Regions from separate parts of the Streptomyces sp. NPDC032822 genome, predicted to be linked through region 3. Evidence: riboswitches for the same ligand, from Rfam matches in the RefSeq annotation. Region 3 holds a riboswitch; each other region holds the start of a gene.
The links. Region 3 has a riboswitch for cobalamin ahead of ACZ5VD_RS21440 (ribonucleoside-diphosphate reductase subunit alpha). Riboswitches for the same ligand answer to the same signal wherever they lie in the genome.
Positions count from the first base shown of each region.

Region 1: linked by a shared signal. The riboswitch ahead of ACZ5VD_RS12070 (ABC transporter substrate-binding protein) and the one ahead of ACZ5VD_RS21440 (ribonucleoside-diphosphate reductase subunit alpha) in region 3 are both predicted to bind cobalamin.
Region 2: linked by a shared signal. The riboswitch ahead of ACZ5VD_RS23160 (cobalamin biosynthesis protein) and the one ahead of ACZ5VD_RS21440 (ribonucleoside-diphosphate reductase subunit alpha) in region 3 are both predicted to bind cobalamin.

Region 1 covers NZ_JBVIOL010000003.1:654,092-660,291, forward strand. Annotated here, with positions in the region: gene ACZ5VD_RS12060 (ABC transporter ATP-binding protein) at 1-777, opposite strand, end outside; gene ACZ5VD_RS12065 (FecCD family ABC transporter permease) at 774-1,787, opposite strand; gene ACZ5VD_RS12070 (ABC transporter substrate-binding protein) at 1,784-2,800, opposite strand; cobalamin riboswitch at 2,871-3,059, opposite strand; gene ACZ5VD_RS12075 (CoA-binding protein) at 3,136-3,543, shown strand; gene ACZ5VD_RS12080 (DeoR/GlpR family DNA-binding transcription regulator) at 3,548-4,378, opposite strand; gene ACZ5VD_RS12085 (bifunctional 4-hydroxy-2-oxoglutarate aldolase/2-dehydro-3-deoxy-phosphogluconate aldolase) at 4,513-5,166, shown strand; gene ACZ5VD_RS12090 (MFS transporter) at 5,250-6,200, shown strand, end outside.
Region 2 covers NZ_JBVIOL010000008.1:58,299-64,498, reverse strand. Annotated here, with positions in the region: gene cobN (cobaltochelatase subunit CobN) at 1-1,244, opposite strand, end outside; gene ACZ5VD_RS23165 (cobyric acid synthase) at 1,241-2,752, opposite strand; gene ACZ5VD_RS23160 (cobalamin biosynthesis protein) at 2,749-3,690, opposite strand; cobalamin riboswitch at 3,792-3,931, opposite strand; gene ACZ5VD_RS23155 (hypothetical protein) at 4,068-4,289, opposite strand; gene ACZ5VD_RS23150 (inorganic phosphate transporter) at 4,332-5,588, opposite strand; gene ACZ5VD_RS23145 (lysozyme) at 5,742-6,200, opposite strand, start outside.
Region 3 covers NZ_JBVIOL010000007.1:195,650-201,849, reverse strand. Annotated here, with positions in the region: gene ACZ5VD_RS21445 (ribonucleotide-diphosphate reductase subunit beta) at 256-1,269, opposite strand; gene ACZ5VD_RS21440 (ribonucleoside-diphosphate reductase subunit alpha) at 1,269-3,689, opposite strand; cobalamin riboswitch at 3,815-3,943, opposite strand; gene mctP (monocarboxylate uptake permease MctP) at 4,114-5,739, opposite strand; gene ACZ5VD_RS21430 (DUF3311 domain-containing protein) at 5,736-5,990, opposite strand; gene ACZ5VD_RS21425 (YbdD/YjiX family protein) at 6,130-6,200, opposite strand, start outside.

The DNA.
Region 1 (6,200 bases), on a different contig from region 3:
CCCCCGAGGGCCCTCGGGGGTCACCGCGGCCCGCACCCCGTAGACCTCGGCGATGAGCCGCTCGGTCAGGACCTCGCCCGGGGTGCCGGCCGCCACGACCCGGCCGGAGTGCAGGACGACCACCTGGTCGCAGTACATCGCCGCGAGGTTGAGGTCGTGCAGGGCGACGACCGTGGTGACCGGGAGGGCGGTGACCAGGGCCAGCAGATCGAGCTGGTGGTGGATGTCCAGGTGGTTGGTGGGTTCGTCGAGGAGGAGTTCACGGGGTTCCTGGGCGAGCGCGCGGGCGATCTGCACCCGTTGGCGTTCGCCGCCCGACAGGGTGTGCCAGGGCTGGCCGGCCCGGTCGGTGAGCCCCGCGCGGTCCAGGGCGGCCAGCACGGCCCGCTCGTCGTCGGCGGAGGCGGGCGTCCAGGCGCGACGGTGCGGGACCCGTCCGAGCCGTACGACATCCAGGACCGTCAACTCGACCTGGGTGTCCGCCTGTTGCTCGACCACGGCGAGACGGCGGGCGACCTCGCGGCGGGGCCGGTCGGCGAGCGGGGTGCCGTCGAGGGTGACCACGCCGGCGCTCGGGGTGAGCAGGCCGGCCAGCAGCCGCAGCAGGGTGGACTTGCCGGAGCCGTTGGGGCCCAGGAGGCCGACGGTGGAGCCCGGTTCGGGGGTGAGGCCGACGCCGTCGAGGATGAGCCGGCCGTCGGCGCGGCGGCTCACGCGGTCGGCGCGGAGGCCGGTGGCGAGGGGCGTCTCGCGTTCCGTACGCGGGGTCGTGGTCACCGCACCCTCCGCGTCCGGTACAGCACCGCCACGAAGGCCGGCACGCCGATCAGGGACGTCACGACGCCCACCGGCACCTCCTGCGGGTCGAGGACCGTGCGGGCCAGGGTGTCGACCCAGACGAGGAAGACGGCACCGGCCAGCGCGGTGACCGGCAGCAGCCGGACATGGCCCGGGCCGACCAGGGCGCGGGCGGCGTGCGGCAGCACCAGGCCGACGAAGCCGATGGCCCCGGCCGAGCTGACCAGCGCGGCCGTGAGCAGGGCGGTGACACAGAGCAGCACCAGACGGGTGCGGGCCACCGACACCCCGAGGGCGGCCGCCGCGTCCTGCCCGAAGGCGAAGGCGTCGAGGGTGCGGGCGTACGACAGGCAGACCACGAGCGCCACGGCCAGGACGGCGCAGCAGACCCAGACGTCGGTCCAGCCCGCCCCGCCGAGGGAGCCGAGGAGCCAGAACAGGACGCCCCGGGTGGTCTCGGCGTCGGCCGCGGTCATCACGACGAACGAGGTGAGCGCGGAGAACAGTTGCATGGCGGCGACGCCGGCGAGGACGACCCGGTCGGTGCTGCCGCCGAGGGTGTGGCTGAGGAACAGCACGAGCGCGAAGGAGAGCAGGGCGCCGAGGAAGGCACCCGCCGGGACGGACAGCGCGCCCCCGCCGACGCCCAGCACGACCACCACCACGGCTCCGGTGGAGGCGCCGGAGGACACCCCGAGCACGAACGGGTCGGCGAGCGGGTTGCGCAGCAGCGACTGCATCACCGCGCCGCAGACGGCGAGTCCGGCACCGCACACGGCGGCGAGGAGGGTGCGCGGCAGCCGGAGCTGCCACACGATGCCGTCCCGGATCGGCGTCAACTCCGAGGTGCCGATGCCCAGATGGGCGGCCACCACGGACCAGACGTCGGCGACGTCGATGTCGGCGGGTCCGATGGTGATGGCGACGGCCACCGAGCAGCACAGCAGGACCGTCCCGGCGACACCGAGCAGGACCGCCCGGGTGGTCACTTCACGAGTCCGAAGTCGCGCAGCCCCGCCGCGACCTGCTCCACGCCCTCGATCGTGCGGATACTGGGGTTCAGGGCCTGCCCGCTGAGCAGGACGTAGCGCTGGTGCCGGACCGCCGTCATGTTCTTGGTGACCGGGTCGGACTCCAGGAAGGCGATCTTCTTCTCGGCCGACTCGGCGGTCTGCGACTTGCGGGTCAGGTCGCCGATGACGAGGACGTCGGGGTCGCGGTCGGCGACCGTCTCCCAGTTGATCTGCGGCCATTCGTCGTGGGTGTCGTCGAAGACGTTCTTCGCGCCGAGCTCACGGGTGACGACTCCGGGGGCGCCGCAGCAGCCGGCCATGTAGGGCGACTCGGCGTTGGCGAACCAGTAGAGGAGGCTCACGTCGGAGGCGTCGATGTCCGACGTGGCCGTGTCCATCCGCTTCTTGAGGGAGGCCACCAGCTTCTCGCCGCGCTCCTCCACACCGAACACGGCGGCCAGGTCCCGCACTTCGTCGTAGATGGCCTCGATGGTCAGGGGCTCGCCGCGGGCGCCGTCCCCGTCGCCGGAGTTGTCCTTGCCCGCGCAGTCGGACGGGGAGACGTAGGTCGGCACGCCGAGCTTCTCGAACTGGTCCCGGGTGGCGACACCGCCCTTGCCGAGCGTGGAGACGAAGGAGGAGGCGACGAAGTCCGGTTCGGTGTCCAGGACCCGTTCGAAGGAGGGGGCGTTGTCCGCGAGCCGCGGCACCTTGGCGTTGGCCTTCTCCAGCCCCTTCAGCACGGGGTCGGTCCAGGTCGCCGTACCCACCATGCGGTCGGCGAGACCGAGGGAGAGCATGATCTCGGTGGTGCCCTGGTTGAGGGAGACGGCCCGCTGCGGCGGGGCCTCGACCCGGACCGCATGACCGCAGTTGTCGAGAGTGACGGCGGCGGCCGGGTCGGTGCTGTCGGCGTCGCCGCAGCCGGCCAGGAGCAGGGTGGTGGCCGCGAGCAGCGCGGAGGGACGGGCAAGACGTGCTATCGGCACGGGAGTCGATCCTCGGTCGTCGAGGGCCCTAACGCGGAGCCCGGTCGTACGGTGCTCCCCCGCCGTGCGTTGGCCGCGGGGGTCGCCAGCAGGTCTTCGGACTCGGGATCGTCCGGTCGGGGCGCCTTCCCGGACGACATACGCGTCGTCCAGTGGCCGATGCCCCGCCCGTCCCCCTCACCGCTGCGCGTCAGCTCCGGATTCGCACCGGATTCCCTGACCCACGTGCATGGGTTCGACTGGCCTCGGCAAGCTATCACGGTGCGGGAATCGCCGATCGCCGCGCACGGTTGTGGCAGGGGCCAGCCCTTTCACGACCCCCGAGGAGACCCACGGTGTACGGCGACGAGGCAACGGTCCGCAAGATCCTCACCGGGCTCGGCGACACCTGGGCCGTGGTGGGCCTGTCGTCGAACCGGCGACGCGCCGCGTACGGCGTGGCCGAGGTGCTCCAGCGCTACGGCAAGCGGGTCGTGCCGGTGCACCCCCAGGCGGAGACCGTGCACGGGGAGCGGGGATACGCCTCGCTGGCGGAGATTCCGTTCGACGTGGACGTCGTCGACGTGTTCGTGAACAGCGATCTCGCCGGGGCGGTCGCCGACGAGGCCGTGGCGAAGGGCGCGCGGGCGGTCTGGTTCCAGCTCGGCGTCATCGACGAGGCCGCGTACGAGCGCACCCGGGCCGCCGGCCTGGAGATGGTGATGGACCGCTGCCCGGCGATCGAGATCCCCCGTCTGGGCTGAGGACTCACACCCTCGGGGTGAGCGCGTGCAGCTCCACCCCGAGGGCGGTGATGCTCTCCCGGCCGCCTTCGGGCAGCCCGTCGTCGGTGACGATGGTGTCGACCTTGGCCAGGTCGGTGACGCGGTACTTCGCGAACGAGCCGTACTTGGTGCTGTCCGCCAGCAGTACGCACTGCGAACTCGCGGCCAGCGCGGCCTGCTTGAGTTCGACCTTGTCCAGCGAGAAGGACGTCACGCCCCGCTCCAGGCTCCAGGCTCCGGTGCTCATGAAGAACAGGTCCAGGTTGATCGTCTCCAGGGTGCGCGCGGCGAGGCGTCCGCTGCTGGAGCCGCTGTCGCGGTCGACGATGCCGCCGGTGTGGATCACCTCGATCTCCGGCAGCTCGAAGAGGCTCGTCACGACGTGGAAGTCGTTGGTGACGACGGTGAGGTCCTTGCGCCCGGCCAGCAGCGGGACGATCAGCTGGCAGGTGGTGCCGGCGTCGAGGTGGACCACCATGCCGTCCTGGACGAGCGTGGCCGCGTGCCGGGCGATGGCCGACTTGCGCGGGAGTTCGAGCACGGCCCGGTCCCGTCGCTCCCGGGGCGGCTCCTGCCCGGTGGGCGCCTTGTCGGCGAGCCGGACGCCGCCCTTGACGGAGACGAGGTGGCCCGCGGACTCCAGTGCGGCGATGTCCCGCCTGACGGTCATGTGCGAGACGCCCAGGTAGTCGGTGAGGGTGCGGGTGCTGACGATCCCCTCCCGGCGCAGCAGCCGGAGCAGCTTCTCGTGCCGCTGCTCCGGGATCAGGGGCACCTCGCCGCCGCCCGTCACCGCGAACGTCTTCTCGGCCACGCCGTCACCGCCCCCGTTCCTGTCGGAGTTCCAGCCGGGGTCCCGCTGAGCCCCGCTGGAGTTCCCGCATCCAGATGTTAACCCTTGATACAGGGTGTTGTGCGATGTGAATCCATGATCTAGCGTGTGAAAACATGGTAAGCAAGTTGCAGCACCTGGAATCCATCCGCGCCACCGGCACCGTCCTCATCGTCCGGCTCGACGACGACAAGGCGGCCCTGGAGGTCTCCCGGGCGGCGGTCGAGGGGGGCATCCGCGCGCTGGAGATCACCCTGTCCGTGCCCAACGCCCTCAAGGTGATCGAGACCCTGGCCGAGGAGTACCGCGACCAGGGCGTCCTCGTCGGCGCGGGCACGGTGCTCGACGGCCACTCCGCCTACCGGGCGGTCGAGTCCGGCGCACGGTTGCTGGTCAGCCCGCAGCTCAACCCCGAGATGCTCACGGTCGCCCACCGCTACCAGGCCGTCTCGATGAGCGGCGCCTTCACGCCGACGGAGATCGTGAACACCGTCCAGGCCGGCGCGGACATCGTGAAGCTGTTCCCCGCGGAGTTCCTCGGGCCGCGCTATGTGAAGACGGTGATGGCCCCGTTGCCGCACGTCCCGCTCGCCCCCACCGGCGGGGTCACCCCGGACAACGTCGGCGAGTGGTTCGACGCCGGCGTCACCGCGGTCGGCGTCGGCAGCTTCATCACCAAGGCCGGCGGCGAGGAGGGCGACCACCGACGGGTGACCCGGGCCGCCGAGACCTTCCTCTCCGCCGTCACCGCCGCCCGGACCGCCCCGTAAGCCTCTCCCCCTGAGACCCCTCTCCGGGGGGACCCCCGCTCCGCTCCCGCTCCCGTTCCCCGACTGACAAAGGAGTGAGTCGTATGACCGGTACCACCGTGGGGACCTCCGAGGTCGCCGGACCATCGGCACCCGAAGAGCCCGCCGGGCCCGGCAAGGGCGTCCGCGTGCGGTGGGCGTTCATCGCGCTCATCGTCGTGGCCTGCGTGATCAACTACCTGGACCGCAACGCCCTCGGCATCGGCAACACGACGATCGCTTCGGACCTCGGCTTCAACACCATCGAGATGGGCCTGCTGCTGTCGGCGTTCTCCTGGCCGTACGCGATCGCCAACCTCCCCGCCGGATACCTGGTCGACAAGTACGGCGCCAAGAAGCTGCTCGGCTGGGCCGCCTCCGTCTGGTCGGTGGTCAGCGCGCTCACCGCGTTCGTGAGTTCCTTCCCGCTCTTCTACGCGGTCCGGGTGGCGCTGGGCATCAGCGAGTCCCCGCTGTTCACCTCCGGGCTGAAGGTGTCGGAGCGCTGGTTCGCCAAGGACGAGCGGTCCCTGCCGATCTCGATCATCAACACCGGCTCCCAGATAGCGAACGCGATCGCCCCGCCCCTGCTGACCTTCATGCTGCTGACGATGAGCTGGCGCGGGATGTTCCTCGTGCTGGGCGCGGTCGGGCTGCTGGTGGCGGTGGCGTGGATCAAGCTCTACCGCGATCCCACGCTCCAGGAGCTGATCGCGATCCGGGGCGCGGAGGCGGCGGAAGCCGTCGAGGCGATGACGAAGGACTCCGAACAGAAGGAACGGAAGGAACAGGCGGAGCGGACGGAACGGACGGGCCTGGGCGAGCCGGCCGAACCGGTGGAGAGGGCCAGCTGGTTCTCGCTGCTGCGGCAGCCCAACACCTGGTTCATGGTGATCGGCGCGTTCAGCCTCTTCTACACGGTCTGGGTCTACCTGACCTGGCTGCCCAGCTATCTCCAGACGGACCGCGGGTTCAGCCTCACCGAGATGGGCTGGGTCGCCTCCCTGCCGTTCCTG
Region 2 (6,200 bases), on a different contig from region 3:
TAGTCGGCCAGCGGCACCCGCGCGGGCGCGGCGGCGAGCTGCTCCTCGGTGAGCCATTCGACGTCGTGGCCACCGGCGTTGATCAGCCGGTGGATCAACTCGTCCCCGTTGTCGGGGTGTCCCTCGACGACGTACCCGGCGTCCCGCAGCGCGTCCAGGACGCGGATCGCCGAGGCGGGCGTGTCCAGGCCGACCGCGTTGCCGACCCGCGAGTGCTTGGTCGGGTAGGCGGTGAAGACGAGCGCCAGCTTCTTGTCGGCGTTCGGCTTGTACCCGAGCCGCGCGTGCCGTACGGCGATCCCGGCGACCCGGGCGGCCCGCTCGGGGTCGGCGACGTACACCGGAACGTCGTCCGGGCCCTGCTCCTTGAAGGAGAAGGGGACCGTGATCAGCCGGCCGTCGAACTCGGGGATCGCGACCTGCATCGCCGCGTCCATGGGGGACAGGGCGGCGTCCGACGCGGACCAGGCGCTGTACGAGGAGGTGAGGCAGAGCCCCTGCAGCACGGGGATGTCGAGATCGGCCAGCGCCCCGATGTCCCAGGCCTCCTCGTCGCCGCCGGCCGACGCCTGCGAGGCGTGCGTGCCGCCGGCCGCGAGGACGGTGGCGACCAGAGCGTCTGCCCGGCCCAGGATCTCGTACAGCCCCGCGTCCGCGCCGCGCAGTGAACCGCAGTACACGGGAAGGGCGTTGGCGCCGCGCGCCTCGATCGCCTCGCACAGCGTGTCCACGAAGGCGGTGTTGCCGCTGAGTTCGTGGGCGCGGTAGAAGAGCACACCGACGGTCGGACGGCCGTCCTCAAGCACCCGCTCCCCGTGGACGCCGTACTCGGGCATCTTCAGCGGCTCGACGAAGCCCTCGCCCGTCAGCAGCACGGTGTCGGAGAGGAAGCGGGCCAGCTCGGTCAGGTTCTCCGGGCCGCCCTCGACGAGATAGCGCAGCGCCTCGGCGACGACACCCGCGGGCACGGACGACTCGGCCATCAACTCGGCGTCGGGCACGGTCTCGCCGCCCAGCAGGACGGTCGGGATGCCGGACGCCTTCAGCGCGGCGAGCCCGTCCTCCCAGGCCCGCTTGCCGCCCAGCAGACGGACGACGGCGAGGTCCGAGCCCTCGATCAGCCCGGGCAGTTCCTCCGCGACATCCACCCGGGTCGGATTGCCGATCCGGTAGGAGGCGCCGGAAGCGGCCCGGGCGGCCAGCAGATCCGTGTCGGCGGTGGACAACAACAACACTGTGCTCATGCGGGCGCTCCCGGTGGAATGAAAGGCAGTCCTTGCGGCGCGCCGGACTCGATGAGCCGCCACAGCGCGTCCGTGTCCGCGTGCTGTTCGATCAGGTCGCCGAGCCGGTCGAGCTGCTCCTCGCGCAGCGCGGCGAACGAGGTGTCGGGGGCCGGCACGAACCGGCGGCCCGCGGCGGCGGCCACCTCGCGCAGGAAGGCCCGCCGGAAGCCGTCGGATTCGAGGGAGCCGTGCCAGTGCGTGCCCCAGGTCTGCCCGACCCGGCAGCCGTCCAGGAAGGGGTCCCCGCCGTCGACCTCGGCGATGCCGTGATGGATCTCGTACCCCTCGACGGGTTCGCCGAGGGCCTCACCGACGGGCCGGGTGAGGGTCTTCTCGCGGGCGAACCGCACCCGCACGGGGAGGACCCCGAGCCCGTCCACATGGCCTCGACGGCTCTCCACGTCGTCCTCGATGTGCTCGCCGAGGACCTGGAAGCCGCCGCAGATGCCGAGGACGGGCCGCTGTTCGGCGGCCCTGCGGACCAGGGCGTCGGCGAGCCCCCGCTCCCGCAGCCACTCCAGGGCACGGACGGTTCCCCGGGTCCCCGGGACGACGACGAGATCAGCGTCGGCCAGTTCCTCCGCCCGGTCCACGAACCGCACGACGACACCCGGCTCGGCGGCCAGCGCGTCCACGTCCGTGAAGTTGGACATCAGCGGAACCGCGCAGACGGCGACCCGCAGGACGTCCTCGCCGACCGGAGGCGCCACGGTCGACTCCCGGACCGTGCCCCGCAGGGAGACCCGCAGCCCGTCCTCCTCGTCGATGCCGAGCCCGTGCCGAAAGGGCAGGACGCCGTACGTCTGCCGTCCGGTGAGGCCGTGCAGCATCTCCAGCCCCGGCTCCAGCAGGGACACATCGCCCCGGAACTTGTTGACGAGGAACCCGGCGACCAGCGCCTGGTCCTCGGGGGAGAGCAGGGCGACGGTCCCGAAGAAGGAGGCGAAGACGCCACCGCGGTCGATGTCGCCGACGACGAGCACCGGCAGCCCGGCGTTCCGGGCGATGCCCATGTTGACGATGTCGGTCCGCCGGAGATTGATCTCGGCGGGACTTCCCGCCCCCTCACAGATCACCGCGTCATACGTGCCCCGCAACTCGGCGAGACAGTCGAGAACGGTCCCGAGAAGCCTCTGCTGCCGCCCGCCGTGATAGCCGCGGGCGCTGAGCTCCCCGACCGCCTTTCCCAACAGCACGACCTGGCTGCTCTGTTCACCGCCCGGCTTCAGCAGCACGGGATTCATCAGCGCGGTCGGCTCGATACGGCAGGCCTGCGCCTGCATGGCCTGCGCCCGCCCGATCTCGGCACCCTCCCGCGTCACGAACGAGTTGAGGGACATGTTCTGCGCCTTGAACGGCGCCACCTTCGCCCCCTGCCGCACCAGCCAACGGCAGATCCCGGCGGTGACGACGCTCTTGCCGGCGTCCGAGGTGGTCCCGGCGACGAGCAGTCCACCACCGGTCATGAGGCACGCCCCCGCGTCAGCAGCCGTGCGGCGACGCCCACGCCGAGCGTGAGCCAGCCGACGCGCCGCGACAGCCGTACGGCCCGTTCGATGTCGCAGGTCGCGACGGTGCGCCCCTCCTCGTTGAGGACCGGCCGGTGCTCGACCCGTCCCGCGTAGGACAGGGTCCCGCCGAGCCGTACGCCCAGCGCCCCCGCGAACGAGGCCTCCACGGGACCGGCGTTGGGGCTCGGATGCTTCGCCGCGTCGGCCCGCCAGGCCCGCACGGCACCTCGCGGATCCGGCCCCGCCACCGCGGCGAGCACGGCGGTCAGACGCGCCCCCGGCCACCCCGCGACATCGTCGGCGCGGGCGGAGGCCCACCCGTAGCGGCGGTACCGGGGCGACCTGTGCCCGACCATGGCGTCGAGGGTGTTCACGGCCCGGAAGCCGAGCAGCCCCGGTACGCCCCCGACAGCACCCCACACCAGCGCCCCGACCACCGCGTCGGAGGTGTTCTCGGCGACGGACTCGACGACCGCCCGGGCGATTCCGTCGGCGTCGAGGGCCTGCGGGTCCCGTCCGCACAGATGCGGCAGCCGGGCCCGTGCGGCGTCGACGTCCCCGGCCTCCAGGGCCCGCCCGACGGTCCGGGCCTCCCGGGCGAGCGACGTCCCTCCGACCACGGCCCAGGTGGCCGCGCCGGTCAGCGCGACGGAGGCGGCGGGGGAGCGGCGTACGGCACGGGCGGCCATCGCGCCGAGCGTGACGGCGCCACCGGCGCACACCACGGCGTGCAGCGCGCCCCACCCGCGGTGGTCCCGCCACAACACCCGTTCCACGGCGCCCGCGGCCCGCCCGAACAGGGCGACCGGATGCCCGCGGCGCGGATCGCCGAGCAGGAGGTCGCCGAGAAGGCCGGCGGCGGCGCCGTACGCGAAGACGCGATCGGCACGCATCGGCTCAGCCGACCGCGGTCACGGACAGGGCACCGGTGGTGAACGTCAAACGGCAGCCGCGCATGGCGATATGTCCTCACTCAGGGTGTCCACGCCCTGGTTCGACGAGATCGGCGGCGAGAGTTCCTGGCTCCCGGGGCTTTCTGCCCCGGTGACAGTGGCGGGACCGCGCCGGAATCGCACCGGCTTCCTCTCCTGCCGCCGTAGATGGCCCCGGCAGTCCACCACGGTGTTGGAAGGGCCGTCAACTTGCCGTTGACCTGCGAAGGGAGAGTGTGCTGAGACCCACACGCGGGTGGTCGCAGCCGTCACGGAAAGACGTGGGGTGCGGGACGGAGAACCGTCCAGCACCCCACGTGGTGTCCGGGTCGCGCGGGTCAGACGACGATCAGTGAGATCCCGTACGCCACCGCGGCCGCGCACGCCGCGAAGCACACGTACGCGCCGGTGACCGCGAGGGTGGCGGAGTCGCCCTGGGCCGTGGCCCGTTCGCGGCGCGACAGGCCCATGATGCCGAGGGTGAACAGGGCCACGAGGGCCACGGTGATCACGAGGCTGACGCCGAAGACGGAGCCGAGGGCCGCCCAGTCGATCTTCATGCTGCTTCTTCCTTCACGAGGGGAGGTGCCTGGGGGCCGGGCTCAGACGGTGGTCGCGGCCGGCGGGGCCGCGGGGTCGGTGGCGGTGGCGGCCGGGGCCGGGATCGTGGCCGTGAGGTCCTCGGTCACCGTGCCCGTGGGCGGCGGCGTCACGGCGGCGATCGCCGTGGTCACCACACCGGCCGGCTCCCCGCTCCCGTCGGTCTCGTTGACGTTGCTCGCGTCGATCACCTCGCGGCGGGAGACCTTCCAGATGGCCGCGCTGGAGGCGATCAGGAAGACCGCGACCAGGGCGGTGCCGAAGTCCCCGATCCTGGTCACGTACTCGGCGAGCGCGCCCACCAGGGCCGCGGCGGGCAGGGTCAGGCCCCACGCCACGAACATGCGGGTCGCCGTGGACCAGCGGACCACACCGCCCTTGCGGCCGAGGCCCGCGCCCATCACCGAACCGGAGACGGAGTGCGTGGTGGAGAGGGAGAAACCGAGGTGGGAGGAGGCCAGGATGACCGTGGCCGCGCTGGTCTGGGCGGCGAAGCCCTGCTGCGGCTGAAGGTCGGTCAGGCCCTTGCCCATGGTGCGGATGATGCGCCAGCCGCCGAGATAGGTGCCCAGCGCGATGGCCAGGCCCGCGGAGAGGATGACCCAGGTGGGCGGGTCGGAGTCGGGCGCGACGGCCCCGCCCGCGACCAGGGCGAGGGTGATGATGCCCATCGTCTTCTGGGCGTCGTTGGTGCCGTGGGCCAGCGAGACCAGGCCGGCGGAGGCGATCTGGCCGGTCCGGTAGCCCTTCGCGGCGGCCTTGCCGTCGGCCTTCTTGCCGAGGGAGTACGACAGTCGGGTGGCGAGCATCGCCGCGAGGCCCGCGACCAGCGGTGCCGCGATCGCGGGGATCAGCACCTTGGTGACCAGGACGTCACCGTGTACCGCGCCGGCGCCGGCCGAGGCGATGGTGGCGCCGATGAGGCCGCCCATGAGGGCGTGCGAGGAGCTGGAGGGGAGTCCGACCAGCCAGGTCAGCAGGTTCCAGAGGATCGCGCCGACCAGGGCGGCGAAGATGACCTCGGGACGGATGCCGGTCTCGTCGACGAGACCCTTGGAGATCGTGTTGGCGACCTCCACGGAGAGGAAGGCGCCTACAAGGTTCAGCACGGCGGACATGGCCACCGCGACCTTGGGCTTGAGCGCGCCGGTCGAGATGGTGGTGGCCATCGCGTTGGCGGTGTCGTGGAAACCGTTCGTGAAATCAAACGCGAGTGCGGTCACGACCACAATCGCGAGGATCAGCGAGAAGTTTTCCATTTACCCAGGCAATCGTTCGAGGTCATTGGCCGGATGAACGTAGGCAACCTGGATGAACGGAAGGTGAACTGAGCAGGGCCGCACGGTGTCCGGAGTCGATGGTTCTCGCACCGCTCTCTCCGACCTGCTCCGCACGGCCCCTGTGCGGCATGGTCAACTGCCTCTGGCGAACTTCCGCAGGCCGCTCGCGGACCCGTTGAAGAGATTCTGGTCACCCGGCAGACCGCCGCTGTTGTCGTACTGCCAGATCGTCCAGGACGACCAGCCGGCCGGCAGTGCGCCCGCGTCCGCCGAGTCGTAGCGCGCCACCCACAGGGCGTGGTTCGAGGCGAAGGCGGTGCTGCCGCCGGTGCAGGTGTTCCACCAGTGGGTGGTCGTGTAGATCACCGGGCGGCGGCCGGTGAGCCGCTTCACCTCGCCGCTGAACGACTTGATCCAGCTGACCATCTTCGGCCTGGTCAGCCCGTAGCACTTGCGCTTCTTGTCGTACGGGTTGTATTCGATGTCGAGCGCGGGCGGCAGCGTCCAGCCGTCCGCGGTCCAGTCGCCGCCGTTGCGCACGAAGTACGCCGCCTGCGCCCTGCCCGACGACTGGTGGGGCAGCGCGAAGTG
Region 3 (6,200 bases):
TGCCTCGGAAGTGGCAGTAAATCGAGGGCCTACGGCAGTCCTGCCACTGTTGGTAAGGAGTCTCCGGAGCGACAGTAGTGACATGACTTCAGCGCAGACAGAAGGACTGATCGGAATGCTCACCGTCCTCGGAATCCTCGCCCTCCTGGTCCTCCCGTCAGTGATCGGGATCGTCCACGACAGGCGTGTCGACCGTCAGATCAGGGAGGCCCAGAAGGGCAGGGCGGGCCGCGAGGCCCGGGAGGATCACGAGGCTCAGAAGTCCTCGTCCAGGTCCACGGTGCCCTCCACCGCGACCTGGTACGCGGACGGACGCCGCTCGAAGAAGTTGGTCAGCTCCTGAACCCCCTGCAGCTCCATGAAGGAGAAGGGGTTCTCCGAACCGTAGATCGGGGCGAACCCGAGGCGCGTCAGCCGCTGGTCGGCGACGCACTCCAGGTACTGCCGCATGGACTCGGTGTTCATCCCCGGCAGGCCCTCACCGCACAGATCCCGCCCGAACTGCAGCTCCGCCTCGACGGCCTCCTTCAGCATGTCGGTGACCTGCTGCTGAAGAAGGTCGTCGAACAGCTCCGGCTCCTCCTTGCGGACGGTGTCGACCACCTCGAAGGCGAAGCTCATGTGCATGGTCTCGTCACGGAACACCCAGTTGGTGCCGGTGGCGAGGCCGTGCAGCAGACCCCGGCTGCGGAACCAGTAGACGTACGCGAAGGCGCCGTAGAAGAACAGGCCCTCGATGCACGCGGCGAAGCAGATCAGGTTGAGGAGGAAACGGCGGCGGTCGGCCTGCGTCTGCAGACTGTCCAGCTTCTCGACCTCGTTGATCCACTTGAAGCAGAACTCCGCCTTCTCGCGGATGGAGGGGATGTTCTCCACCGCGTCGAAGGCCGCCGACCGGTCCTCCGGGTCGGGGAGATAGGTGTCCAGGAGCGTCAGATAGAACTGGACGTGGACGGCCTCCTCGAACAGCTGGCGCGACAGATACAGGCGCGCCTCCGGGGAGTTGATGTGCTTGTACAGCGTCAGCACGAGGTTGTTCGCCACGATCGAGTCGCCCGTCGCGAAGAACGCGACCAGCCGGCCGATCATGTGCTGCTCGCCCTCGGACAGCTTCGCCAGGTCGGAGACGTCCGAGTGGAGGTCGACCTCCTCGACGGTCCAGGTGTTCTTGATCGCGTCCCGGTAGCGCTCGTAGAAGTCCGGGTAGCGCATCGGGCGGAGGGTCAGCTCGAAGCCCGGGTCGAGAAGGTTCTTGGCTTCGCTGGTCATTACTGGCAGGCCTCGCAGGACTCGGGGTTCTCAAGGGAGCAGGCGACGGCCTCGGGGTCGACGGCCTGCTGTACCGGGAGGGTGTTCTCGGGCTGGGCCTGGGCCTGTGCGGCACGGGCGATCCGGGTCGCCGGGCGCGAGCGCAGGTAGTACGTCGTCTTCAGGCCCGACTTCCAGGCGTACGCGTACATCGAGGAGAGCTTGCCGATGGTCGGCGTCTCCAGGAACAGGTTCAGGGACTGGGACTGGTCGAGGTAGGGGGTCCTGGCCGCCGCCATGTCGATCAGGCCGCGCTGCGGGATCTCCCACGCCGTGCGGTACAACGCCCGTACGTCCTCGGGGATCCAGGCGAAGCCCTGCACCGAACCGCCCGACTCGCGCAGCGCCTCACGGCTGCGGGAGTCCCAGACGCCCAGCGCCTTCAGCTCCTTCACCAGGTACGAGTTGACCTGGAGGAACTCGCCGGACAGCGTCTCCCGCTTGAACAGGTTGGACACCTGCGGCTCGATGCACTCGTACACGCCGGCGATCGACGCGATGGTGGCGGTCGGGGCGATGGCGAGCAGCAGCGAGTTGCGCAGGCCCGTCGAGGCGATCCGGGTCCGCAGTGCCGCCCAGCGCTCGGGCCAGGTCTGCTCGACGCCGTAGTGGTCGGGGTGCAGCACACCCCTGGCGGTACGCGTCTTCTCCCAGGCCGGCAGCGGGCCGTTGCGCTCGGCGAGGTCGGCGGAGGCCTCGTAGGCGGCGAGCATGATGCGCTCGGCGATCCGTGTGGACAGTGCCTTCGCCTCGGGCGAGTCGAAGGGCAGCCGCAGCTGGAAGAAGACGTCCTGGAGGCCCATCGCGCCCAGGCCCACCGGGCGCCACTTGGCGTTGGAACGGCCGGCCTGCTCGGTCGGGTAGAAGTTGATGTCGACGACCCGGTCGAGGAAGGTGACGGCCGTGCGGACCGTCTCGTCCAGGCGCTCCCAGTCGATGTCCCGGCGAATCGGGTCCACGAAGGCGCCGAGGTTCACCGACCCCAGGTTGCAGACCGCGGTCTCCCCGTCGTCCGTGACCTCCAGGATCTCCGTGCAGAGGTTGGAGGAGTGCACGACGTGCCCCGGCTCGGCCGTCTGGTTGGCGGTGCGGTTGGCGGCGTCCTTGAAGGTCATCCAGCCGTTGCCGGTCTGCGCGAGGGTGCGCATCATGCGGCCGTACAGGTCGCGGGCCGGGATCGTCTTCTTCGCGAGCCCCTCGGCCTCCGCCTTGCGGTACGCCGCGTCGAACTCCTCGCCCCACAGGTCGACCAGTTCGGGCACGTCGGCGGGCGAGAACAGCGACCACGGCGCGTCGGCGTTCACCCGGCGCATGAACTCGTCCGGGATCCAGTGCGCGAGGTTCAGGTTGTGCGTACGCCGGGCGTCCTCACCGGTGTTGTCGCGCAGCTCCAGGAACTCCTCGATGTCGGAGTGCCAGGTCTCCAGGTAGACCGCCGCCGCGCCCTTGCGCCGGCCGCCCTGGTTCACGGCGGCGACCGAGGCGTCGAGGGTCTTCAGGAACGGCACGATGCCGTTGGAGTGCCCGTTGGTGCCGCGGATCAGCGAACCGCGGGAGCGGACGCGGGAGTACGCGATGCCGATGCCGCCGGCGTGCTTGGAGAGCCGGGCGACCTGGTGGTAGCGGCCGTAGATGGAGTCCAGCTCGTCCAGCGGGGAGTCGAGGAGGTAGCAGGACGACATCTGGGGGTGCCGGGTGCCGGAGTTGAAGAGGGTGGGGGAGGAGGGGAGGTAGTCGAGGCGGCTCATGAGCCGGTACAGGGCCGCGACCTCGTCCAGGGCGCGGGTGCTGTCGTCCTCGGCCAGACCGCACGCCACCCGCAGCATGAAGTACTGGGGCGTCTCGATCACCCGCCGGGTGATGGGGTGCCGGAGCAGATAGCGGCTGTGCAGCGTGCGCAGACCGAAGTACCCGAAGCGGTCGTCCGCCTGCCGGTCGACCAGCGTGTCCAGGCGTGCGGCGTGGACCCGCGCGAACTCGGCCGTACGGTCCGCGATGAGACCCTCGCCGTGGCCCACCACGACCGACTCCGTGAAGGACGTGACGCCCTGGGAGGCGGCCTCGGCGCGGATGCTGATCGTCAGCAGGCGGGCCGCGAGCCGCGAGTAGGCGGGGTCCTCGGAGATCAGGCCGGCGGCGGCCTCGGTGGCCAGCTCGCGCAGCTCCGACTCGTCCGCCCGCGCGGACCGGCCGCGCAGCGCGGCGGCGGCGACCCGGCCGGGGTCGGCGTCGGGGAGGTCGGCGGTCAGCTCGGTCAGGGTCCGCAGCAACGCGGTTCCGGGACCGTCGGTCCCCGCCTCGATGGCCTGGACGACCTCGGCGACCTCGACGGCGTCGATCGTCTCGACGACTGAAGCCGGGTCTGCTGGCGCGATGGTCACGTGGGGCTCTCCCTCGCTCGGCACGGGGGGCCTCAAGGAGGGCAGGGGGCAGCGCACGACCGCACACGGCGTCGCGTCCACCGGCCCATTCCGCGAGGCCCGGACGTCATGGCACCCGGGCCTGGTGGCCGGGCGCGCTGTCGGCAGGTCCTCGGACTGACTCCCATACACGCATATGCGCGCATGAGTACACCGTTGCGGGACAGTTCCGGATTCGCACCGGATTCCCCTGCGACGACAGCGAGCACGAGCATACATCTTGTGCCGGGTGGGGACAGCACCCCCATATGTTGTGTCGCGCTGGTTTCAGAGCGTCAACTGGCAGATGAGGAGCGTGATGCCGCCGAGACACGGCACCCAATACCGGGACACACGACCACGGGCCGCCGGATCGCTCCGGCGGCCCGTGGTCGTGGCGTACGGCTCAGTGCGTGGTGCCCGCCGTGGCCGGGGGCAGCTCCACCTCGACGCCGGGGTCGCCGGCGTCCGCCGTGTAGTCCTGCGGGGACGTCTCGTCGATGCCGTCCGGGGCCTTGAGGGCCTTCAGGACGAAGGTGAGGACCACCGTCACCACCAGGTTGAGGACGAACGCCGTCAGGCCGATGTAGCCGATCTCACCGATGCCGGGGATCTCCTTCGACGAGCCGCCGAAGTGCTTCTGCGTCGGCGAGGCGACGCCGTACGCGGCGACCGTGCCGTAGACCATGCCGACCGCCCAGCCCGCCAGCAGGGCCCAGCGGTGGAACCAGCGGGTGAACAGACCGCCGACCAGGGCCGGGAAGGTCTGCAGGATCCAGATGCCGCCGAGGAGCTGGAAGTTGATGGCGACCGTCTTGTCCATGGTGAGGACGAAGGCCAGCGCGCCGACCTTCACCAGGAGCGAGACCAGCTTGGAGACCTTCATCTCCTGCTCGGGCGTCGCGTCCGGCTTGATGAAGTCCTTGTAGATGTTGCGGGTGAAGAGGTTCGCGGCGGCGATCGACATGATCGCCGCCGGCACCAGCGCACCGATGCCGATGGCCGCGAAGGCCACGCCCGCGAACCAGTCCGGGAACATCGTCTCGAACAGCTGCGGGATCGCCAACTGCCCGTTGCTGACCTTGATCCCGGCCGCGATGGCCATGAAGCCCAGCAGCGCCAGCAGACCGAGCATCAGCGAGTACAGCGGCAGGATGGTGGTGTTGCGGCGGATCACCTCACGGCTGCGGCTGGACAGCGTCGCCGTGATCGAGTGCGGGTACATGAAGAGCGCGAGGGCCGAGCCCAACGCCAGTGTGGCGTACGTCCACTGCCCCGCCTCGCCCGGTACCAGCGCACCGCGTGGCGCGCCCGTCGCCGGGTTGGTCTGGCTGTACGCCTCGCCCGCCTTGGCGAAGATCTCGTCGAAGCCGCCCAGCTTGATCGGGATGTAGATGATCGCCACCGCGATGACGATGTAGATCAGCGTGTCCTTCACGAACGCGATCAGCGCGGGCGCACGCAGCCCCGAGGAGTACGTGTACGCGGCCAGCACACCGAAGGCGATCAGCAGCGGGAGGTCCTTGACGAACCAGTTGGTGTCCTCGCCGCCGCCGACGCCCATCACGTCCAGGACGGCCTGGATGCCGACCAGTTGGAGCGCGATGTACGGCATGGTCGCGAGGATGCCGGTGACGGCCACGGCCAGCGACAGGCCCTTCGAGCCGAACCGGCCGCGCACGAAGTCCGAGGTCGTCACATACCCGTGCTTGTGCGAGACCGACCACAGGCGGGGCAGGAACGTGAAGATCAGCGGGTACACCAGGATCGTGTAGGGCACCGCGAAGAAGCCGGCCGCGCCCGCCGCGTAGATCGCCGCCGGTACGGCGACGAAGGTGTACGCCGTGTACAGGTCGCCGCCGAGCAGGAACCAGGTGACCCAGGTGCCGAACGACCGGCCGCCCAGGCCCCATTCGTCCAGGCTCTGCTCGTCGGACCTGCGCCAGCGCGCGGCGAGGAAGCCCATGACCGTGACGGCCACGAAGAAGAAGATGAAGACGGCGAGTGCGACGCCGTTCACGCCGTCCTTCACTGGGACGCACCCCCCTTGCGGGCACGCTGGTCGCGCTGCCACAGCTTGTACGCGATCATCGTCAGTGCCGTGGAGATCAGCACCCACGCCATCTGGTACCAGTAGAAGAACGGGATACCGATGAAGGCCGGATCGGTCTTGGCGTAGGAACCGACCCACAGCATCGCCACGAAGGGTGCGAAGAGGCAGAGGGCGATGACCACGCGGACCGGTGTCACCACCGGTGGTCTCACTTCAGGCGCTTGCGACATTCCGCGACTCCGTCCCCTCACTGATCACCTGTGTAACGCGCAGGCAATCTAGGCGACGCTGTCGGGAAAGCGAAAGACCTCGTCCGTATATCGGTATGTGGCGGTTCTGTGTCCGCCCCGTACGACCGCGGACCGGCCTTCAGCAGCAGCGGAACCCCTGCCGGGGGTCCGCCTCCTGCCGGTCCGTGCGCATCCGCTCGAAGTCGCGCC